4 regions of the Brenneria goodwinii genome follow, and region 2 is predicted to be linked to each of the others. Evidence: predicted binding sites of a transcription regulator. Region 2 holds the regulator's gene; each other region holds the start of a gene.
The links. Region 2 encodes CRP, which controls carbon source genes, mostly activating them, when cyclic AMP is high. Its sites were predicted from a motif close to ATGTGANNNNNNTCACAT; they were not measured.
Positions count from the first base shown of each region.

Region 1: ACN28R_RS22065 (6-phosphofructokinase) is a predicted target of CRP. The motif match lies at 1,071-1,088, and genes of this name have one in related genera.
Region 3: ACN28R_RS02975 (YfcZ/YiiS family protein) is a predicted target of CRP. The motif match lies at 1,496-1,513, and genes of this name have one in related genera.
Region 4: ACN28R_RS07865 (arabinose ABC transporter substrate-binding protein) is a predicted target of CRP. The motif match lies at 518-535, and genes of this name have one in related genera.

Region 1 covers NZ_CP014137.1:4,958,653-4,960,859, reverse strand. The annotation lists gene ACN28R_RS22070 (TIM-barrel domain-containing protein) at 1-774, shown strand, start outside; gene ACN28R_RS22065 (6-phosphofructokinase) at 1,230-2,207, shown strand, end outside.
Region 2 covers NZ_CP014137.1:4,775,462-4,777,668, forward strand. The annotation lists gene ppiA (peptidylprolyl isomerase A) at 46-615, shown strand; gene crp (cAMP-activated global transcriptional regulator CRP) at 822-1,454, opposite strand; gene ACN28R_RS21195 (OsmC family protein) at 1,774-2,181, shown strand.
Region 3 covers NZ_CP014137.1:662,586-664,792, reverse strand. The annotation lists gene ACN28R_RS02980 (Csu type fimbrial protein) at 1-916, shown strand, start outside; gene ACN28R_RS02975 (YfcZ/YiiS family protein) at 1,009-1,305, opposite strand; gene mqo (malate dehydrogenase (quinone)) at 1,747-2,207, opposite strand, start outside.
Region 4 covers NZ_CP014137.1:1,764,284-1,766,490, reverse strand. The annotation lists gene ACN28R_RS07870 (ribulokinase) at 1-406, opposite strand, end outside; gene ACN28R_RS07865 (arabinose ABC transporter substrate-binding protein) at 779-1,762, shown strand; gene araG (L-arabinose ABC transporter ATP-binding protein AraG) at 1,797-2,207, shown strand, end outside.

The DNA.
Region 1 (2,207 bases), 180 kb from region 2:
AGCAACCGCGACATTCTCGCCACCCAGTTCTTTATCGATCGCTCGGTATTGGTCGCGCCGATTCTGACGCGCAGTCCCAAGGACGGCGCGGCGTCATATACGGTTGAAAAAGAGATCTATTTCCCCAAAGACGCACAGGGACAGGCCATCAACTGGTACAGATATAACGTGCTGGAAGATACGGTGGATATTGAACATCCTTTTGAGGGCGGGAAACGCATCAAGGTGAGCGCCGATATTACCGAGCTGCCGTTGTTTGTTCGCGAAGGCGCTATTATTCCTGAACGCCATAGCCAGTCGGATCTGAAAGCCGCGTTTAAAAATATTCAGGTAATGGATAAGTTTAAACAGCCGCTCGTTCTGTCGGTTTACCCGGTGGGGAAACAGGCCGCGGGCGATCACCAGCTATACTGGGACGATGGCGGCGTGACGCGTTCGGCGGAGCGGGACGGCGTTTTTTCCGTTATCGATATTCATCAGGCGCGCCAGCATGCGGCGGCTGAGGGAGAAACCCAGGTTATCAGTGTTACCCCGCGCAAATACGACTATCCGTTGCACGAATTTATCTATTTCCGCATCCGGTCGCCCCAGCGTTCCGCGCGCCGCATCGCTATCGGCGCATCCAGGGTGGACAACATGGCGGCGTCGACGGATAAGCTGTTTTCGTATCAGGGTGAAGCGGCCTGTGTTGATGATAACGGCAATCTCTGGATAAAAGCCCGTACCGGTCAATTATCCGCCGGGAAGCCGTTAACCGTCAGCATTACGCTGTAGTCACCGATAACCGGCCGGGGAAGCGGCGGAAAAACAAGGATGTGATGCTATGCGTCATTTTCGAGGGAAAAGTCATCGTCCGCCCTTCCCTCCATTTCACGAACCTGTCCTCCCGCCGAATCAGCGAAATGCGGTTCGTTTAAGGGGCGGAATAGAAATAACTTTGAAATAAATCACAAAAATAAAAAGTGATATTCCCAGGAAAATAACCCATCCGCAGAAACTGGATTGTAGAAAAACAAGACAATAAAAAACAATAAATTACCCCTCTTCTTTAAAAAGCCACGAGCAAAATAGAGTGATACGCATCACATATTTTAGCCAAAAAAAGTGATGTCAATACACAACAAGGGTCTACGACATTGCATAAATGTGATATCCATCGAAAAAAATAATTATTCCATCATTAACATTAAATCTACATTCACGTTTACTTTCTCTCATGAGGTCGCTACATGAAAATAGGATTAGTCATTAGCGGTGGTGATGTCAGCGGTATCAATAACTTTTTATTTCAGGTTTGCCGGATGACCGAATCTGAAATAGTGATTTTTGACGGGGGTATTAACGGGTTAATAGAAAACAGATTTAAAGAGATTACCTGGAGAGATTTGGTCGATTTTTCAATATCGCCGGTACCTTTGATTACTTCGGGCAGAAAAGAGGATAAATGTAAAAAATCAGACTATGAACAGATCACGAAGAATATCCATAGAAGAAAGATTGATGCTCTTATCATGGCGGGGGGAGATGGCTCATTTCAGTTTTTAAAAACGCTTAGCGGGTATGGCATTAATTGTTACGGCATAGGGATGACCATTGATAATGATATTACCGGCAATAGTTACACCATAGGATTTTCCACAGCGTGTGAGCAGGTAATCAGTGAGGTTGGAAAATTAAGAAATACTGGCCGCGGATTACCCGGTCGAGTGTTTATGATAGAACTGCTTGGTGGGTATTGTGGTGAACTTACCTTGCAGGCGGCATTGAAAAGCAATGCTGATATTGCTCTTATTCCTGAAGATCCATGGGATATTGATGTTCTCGCGGAAAAGATCAAGAGCAAGATAAAGACACAGAATAGCGTAATTATATTATGTTCGGAGGGATATACCAAAGAGTACACGCCTGGCTTTCAGGGAGCCATTGATACCATGATTGGCAAAATAGAGCACAAAATTGGCATCAGAATAAGAAAAACTATATTGGGATATGGCTTACGAAACGGCCTTCCAACCGGCGAGGAAATTATACAAGGCGCCATTCTGGCCGAAGAAGTCGTCAGATGTATAAACACCAACCTGACAAATAAGATAATTGTTATCAATCACAATAATAAAGCTATACCGATCGATCTTGAAAACTCGGATAAAAGACTCGTTGATAAAGATAGCAACATCTACAAACTTGCCAAAGTAAATAACCTTATA
Region 2 (2,207 bases):
AATCACTACGCTTTCTGTAAGCGGTTTCTTCAAAAAGGAATTCTCATGCTCAAACGTACTCTGGTTGCTGCGGCGGCCTTTATTTCACTTACGGCTTTTTCTCCGGCGTTCGCCGCCAACGGCGTAACGCATGTTTTGCTGACGACGTCGGCAGGAAACATTGAACTGGCATTAGATAATCAAAAAGCGCCGGTATCGGTGAGGAATTTTGTCGAGTACGTTAATAACGGTTTTTATAACGGGACGACGTTTCATCGAGTGATCCCCGGCTTTATGATCCAGGGCGGCGGTTTTACCGCTGATATGAAACAGAAAGCGACTAACCCGGCGATCGCCAACGAGGCGGATAACGGGTTGCGCAATCTGCGCGGCACCATTTCGATGGCGCGTACGGCGGAAAAAGACAGCGCGACCAGCCAGTTTTTCATTAACGTCGCCGACAATGCGTTTCTCGATCATGGTCAGCGCGATTTTGGCTACGCGGTGTTTGGTAAAGTGGTCAAAGGGATGGAAGTGGCGGACAAAATCGCCCAGGTTCAGACTGAAAACGTCGGCCCTTATCAGAATGTGCCAACCAAACCGATCGTGATCCAGTCAGCGAAAGTCCTGCCCTGAGGCGTATTTTCGGGCGGTGGTTTATTTCCAGCCAATAAATCTGAGCGGGTTCGAAGAATTCGCTCAGGCTAATGGCAATGCGTTATTTGTTTTATTAATTATCCGTTTTTAAACCATTATATTATTGCCGACAAATATATCGGATAAAAAAAAGCGTGAGATAAGTCTCACGCTTTTTTGTTGTAGGGTCATGCTAATACGCCGGTTTAACGGGTACCGTAGACGACTATTGTTTTACCATGTGCGGAAATCAGGTTCTGATCTTCTAACATTTTAAGTATCCGCCCCACGGTTTCACGTGAACAGCCAACAATTTGGCCAATTTCCTGACGTGTGATTTTTATTTGCATGCCGTCAGGGTGGGTCATGGCATCTGGTTGTTTCGCCAGGTTTAGCAATGTCTGAGCGATACGCCCCGTGACATCAAGGAAAGCCAGATTACCGACTTTCTCTGACGTTACCTGCAGTCTGCTGGCCATCTGAGCAGACAGGCGCATCAGAATATCAGGGTTCACCTGGATCAGTTGTCTGAATTTTTTATAAGAAATTTCAGCAACTTCACAAGCCGTTTTCGCCCGAACCCAGGCGCTGCGTTCCTGACCTTCCTCAAACAAGCCGAGTTCGCCGATAAAATCCCCTTGATTCAGATAAGAGAGAATCATTTCCTTGCCTTCTTCATCTTTGATCAGCACTGCGACAGAGCCTTTCACGATGTAGTAAAGCGTTTCTGCTTTTTCACCTTGGTGAATAAGCGTACTCTTCGATGGATACTTGTGGATGTGGCAATGAGAAAGGAACCATTCGAGAGTCGGGTCTGTTTGCGGTTTGCCGAGAACCATTCGATATCATCCTCTGTTGTCAGTCACTGCGCAAATCACAGGGCTCAGAGTTCCCTGTACGGCGTATTTACTGTTAAAAGTTCAAATTCAGTGTAGGCAGAACGACGTCAGGGAATATACTGAAAACCTTTATCTGGCGACGTCATCATCTCCCCGGCATCTGAGTTTGTCCAGAATAAGGCAGATTCTGTTCTTGTTTTTAACACACCTTGAGGGACGTGTCTTGTATTGTCTCATTTCAGCATGATAAAGCTCTGGTTATAAGATAATTTTGTACAGTAACGATATAAATATTCAAAAATTTTTTAGCGGAGGCAGCATGCAGGCTCGAGTGAAGTGGGTTGAAGGCTTAACATTCCTTTGCGAATCAGCTTCAGGACATCAGGTTTTAATGGATGGAAATTCAGGGGATAAATCCCCCAGTCCGATGGAAATGGTTTTGATGTCGGTTGGCGGATGCAGCGCGATCGATGTGGTATCCATACTGCAGAAAGGGCGTAATGACGTTGCCGACTGTGAGGTTAAGCTGACGTCGGAGCGGAGAACGGAGTCGCCTCGTCTGTTTACCCATATCAACCTGCATTTTATCGTAACGGGCAAAGGGTTGACTGATAAAGCCGTAGAGCGTGCGGTCGCGTTATCTGCGGAGCGGTATTGTTCAGTGGCGTTGATGCTGGGTAAAGCGATCGAAGTGACTCACAGTCACGAAGTGATTGATATCTCGTAAATAGGGTACGCGCTTTTTTAAACATG
Region 3 (2,207 bases), 1.2 Mb from region 2:
GAGCGTCGCGCCGTATGGATTTTCCGCCTGTACGGCGCCCGCCAGCAGCACGGTTCTCGGTCCGTACGCCTCTTCCGTCGTAGGCGTTAACGGAACATCGCAGATAGTCACCTCCGGCAGCGGGTTCAGTTGCAGCGGCAGTGTTCTGAGTCTCATCAGCACCAACACCATTACGGCGACGATTGTCGGCGACACTAATGCCGCCGGCAACACCATGCGGCTACGCCGCGACAGCAGCAGCGACTATATTGCCTACACGTTGTGCATGGATTCCGGCTGCGCATCGCTCTACGATATTGGCTCCAGCAATACCTGGAGCCAGACCACCTTTCTGGGGCTGCTGGGATTGTTCAATGCCTCCGACGGCACGCTGCCCATCTACATCAAAACCAGCGTGGGCAATAACGTCGCCGCCGGAACCTATACCGATGTCATCACGATCAAATGGGATTACAAGGTATGCAGCGTCGGGGTATTGGGGTTATGCGTTTACAGCGAAGGCACCCTTACATCCACGCTGAGTCTGTCGCTGACCATCACCAATGACTGCCTGATCGCCAGCGCTCCCAATATCAATTTCGGCATCGCGGCGCTGCCCGCCGATTTTCCGCCGGTCAGCAGCAGCATCGGCGTAAACTGCACCAAGGACGGCGCCTATACGGTGAAGCTGACCAGTTCACATCCCGATGATGACAACTGGCGCAGAATGACAGCCAGCGTAAACGGCACGCCATACTATCTGCAATATCAGATTTATCGGGACAACATCGCCTGGACCGAAAATGCCGACTACGCCGACACCGGATTAGGACTGGTACAGAGTATTCCCTATACCGCACGCATCAATAGCGCCCAGGCCAACCAGCCGGCAGGCGCCTATACCGATACCGTCACGGTAACCGTGACCATTAATTAGGCTCGCCCCTTCATTACGGGGAGATCAGCGGGAATGGCAAGGAGAAGAATAAAAATAGGGGCCGCGCATGGCCCCGGAGTGCATCGCAGAAATTAACGCAGGCCCAGTTGGAAGATCATCGTTTCGGCCTGGCAACTGAAGATAAAATCGATATCCAACTTCACGCCACCGTCCACGGTGTCCAGCTTGCTGTTGATCTGGCAAGGTTCGGACTCCACAGAGCGGGCTTTATCCGTCAACGCTTTCAGCACCGCTTCGGCCTCGGCGCGATCGGCAAAAACCTTACTATAAGACGCGGTGCAATCGGTATTATCCATCACCGTGCCAACATCTACGCAGCAGCAAGCGGCGGTTTCTTCAGCACTACATTTGTTGATCGAGTTCGTCATCATTTGCTCCTCTACGGGCAGTAACCTATAACCTTCATCTTTCAAGCCGCCGGTGCGTTGGCCGCCTTCCTGCAACTCGAAATCTATTGGGTATATATGCAGATATGATCTGGTTCAAAAAATGGTTATTCGCTCCTATTCTACTCACCGAGTCGCCACAGCACTAGAACTTACTGTCCATAGGGGCATTTAGTGATATTTGTCACACTCTATTGTTGTGCCTGTGTAAAATTTACGTGATCTTTCCTTGTCCAAAATAGCCGGAATGTTAGACCGATCTTGTTTTGCATCATTTTACATACTCGAATAATACATTTAATCAACGATATGGCTATTCCGTGCATCGACCATGACGTGAATGAAAAACACCGCTTTAGCCTGTCATGGCGCCGCGCCTAAATAAAAGGCCGCTTTCGCGGCCTCAGAGAGAAGTCTTACCCGTTATTCCGGTTTAACTTCAATGTAATTCAAATTCAGGGTGCTGCTGGTGTAACGCCGAATGTCATTGGTCATTTCAATATTTCCATCCAGCTTATGACCATATGAAGGGATGATTTCCTTCAGTTTGGCCTGCCATTCCGGCGTAGCGACCTTATCTTTAAACACTTTTTCCATCAGGTTCAGCATGATTGGCGCAGCGGTGGAGGCGCCGGGAGAAGCCCCCAGCAAAGCCGCGATTGAACCATCCTGCGAGCTGACAATCTCGGTGCCCAACTTCAACACCCCGCCTTTATCGGCATCTTTCTTGATGACCTGGACGCGCTGCCCGGCAACGATCAGTTTCCAATCTTCCTTCTTGGCGTCAGGGAAATACTCCTTCAAGGCGGCGAAACGGTCGTCGTCATTCATCATCACCTGACTAATCAAATATTTAACCAGGTCAAAATTATCCAGCCCCACGT
Region 4 (2,207 bases), 2.3 Mb from region 2:
TATTGATGGCCTCCGCTTCTTCTATGGCCGTGTGATCTTTCCATAGCACGAACATCGCATTGGGGTTGTCGGCGAATTCAGGACGCAACGCCAGAACTTGCCCTTGCGCATCAATGGGAGCGGGCGTGGAGCCGGTTGAATCCACGCCGATGCCGACGATCTGTCGGCGTTGCTCCGGCGTCAGCTGTTCTACGACGACGCGAATGGCCTGTTCCAGCGACTCAATATAATCCAGGGGATGGTGACGGAATTGGTTATTGGCCGGTTGGCAATATTTCCCTTCGCGCCAGCGGGGATAGTAAACCACGTCCGTCGCCAATTCTTGCCCGGTCCGACAGTCAACGGCCAACGCGCGTACCGAATCACTGCCAAAGTCGAGGCCGATTGTAATCGCATCCGCGCTCATTGTTTGCTCCTGTTTGTCCTGTCTGTCGTGTGGTAACGATAAAGAGAGACCAACCCGGGCGTTAGGAGGCGTTAGCTGGAAGTATGCATTTTTCTGCCGCTAGTTATGATTTTGTGATGTTCGTCAAAAGTTAATGACTGGTTAAATTCGCTATATATATGCACAAACCTGTCATTGTTCCGGTATGTGATAACGCTCTATCTTCTGGTGAAAAATAACAGATAGAAAGTAGGGCGTCTGAATGCTTACTGAGTAAGGGAATTGCACTAATACGGCGTTTTTCCTTTATCCAGACCGGAAATGCCCTTCTGGAAACGATTACACGTTTCAGAACCGTTGGCGTGTAAAACGACAAATATACCGGAGAACATCATGCATAAATTCACTAAGGTACTGGCAACGATTGGATTGGCGGCTGTTATGTCACAATCGGCTATTGCCGAAACATTGAAACTTGGATTTTTGGTTAAGCAGCCGGAAGAACCCTGGTTTCAAACAGAATGGAAGTTCGCTGATAAGGCAGGAAAAGATCTCGGTTTTGACGTAATTAAAATTGCTGTGCCGGATGGTGAAAAAACGCTTAACGCCATTGATAGTCTGGCGGCCAGCGGAGCCAAGGGGTTTGTTATCTGTACTCCCGATCCCAAATTAGGGCCGGCGATAGTGGCTAAAGCGCGCAGTTACGATCTGAAAGTGATTGCGGTGGACGATCAGTTTGTGAACGCCAGGGGCGAACCCATGGATACGGTGCCGCTGGTGATGATGGCCGCCACGAAAATCGGCGAACGTCAGGGGCAGGAATTGTGGAAAGAGATGAACAACCGCGGCTGGAAGGTTGATGAAACCGCCGTTATGGCGATTACCTCAAATGAGCTGGATACCGCGCGCCGCCGCACCACCGGCTCGATGGACGCCTTAAAGGCCGCCGGCTTCCCGGAAAAACAGATCTATCAGGTTCCGACCAAATCCAATGATATCCCAGGGGCATTCGACGCCGCCAACTCCATGCTGGTTCAGCATCCTAACGTGAAAAACTGGCTGATCGTCGGCATGAACGACAACACCGTGCTGGGCGGCGTGCGCGCCTCGGAAGGACAAGGCTTCAAAGCGCCCAACGTGATCGGTATTGGCATCAACGGGGTGGATGCGGTGAGCGAATTGTCTAAAGCGCAGGCCACCGGGTTCTATGGTTCTCTGCTGCCAAGCCCGGATATCCACGGCTATAAGAGCATCCAGATGTTGAATGACTGGGTGACGAAAGGCGTCGAACCGGAAAAATTCACCGAAGTCACCGACGTTGTGCTGATCACCCGCGACAACTTCAAAGTCGAGTTGGAGAAGAAAGGCTTGCTGTAACGGTTGATTACCGTTTAACCACGAGGAAATGGACATGACAGCACCGTCACCTTACTTATCATTTCATGGCATTGGAAAAACGTTTCCCGGCGTGAAAGCGCTGACGGATATCAGTTTTTCCTGTCATGCCGGGCAGATCCATGCCTTGATGGGAGAAAACGGAGCGGGTAAATCGACGCTATTAAAGATTTTGAGCGGTAATTATTTGCCTTCATCCGGGGAAATCCATATCCAAGGCCAGCCCGTGCGGTTCAACAATACGATGGATGCGCTGAATAAAGGCGTCGCAATCATCTATCAGGAGTTGCATCTGGTGCCGGAAATGACGGTGGCGGAGAATATCTACCTTGGTCAGTTTCCGCATAAATACGGCATGGTCAATTATTCGCTGATGCGCTATGAGAGCCAGTTGCAGCTCGACCATCTGGGGTTGGATATCGATCCC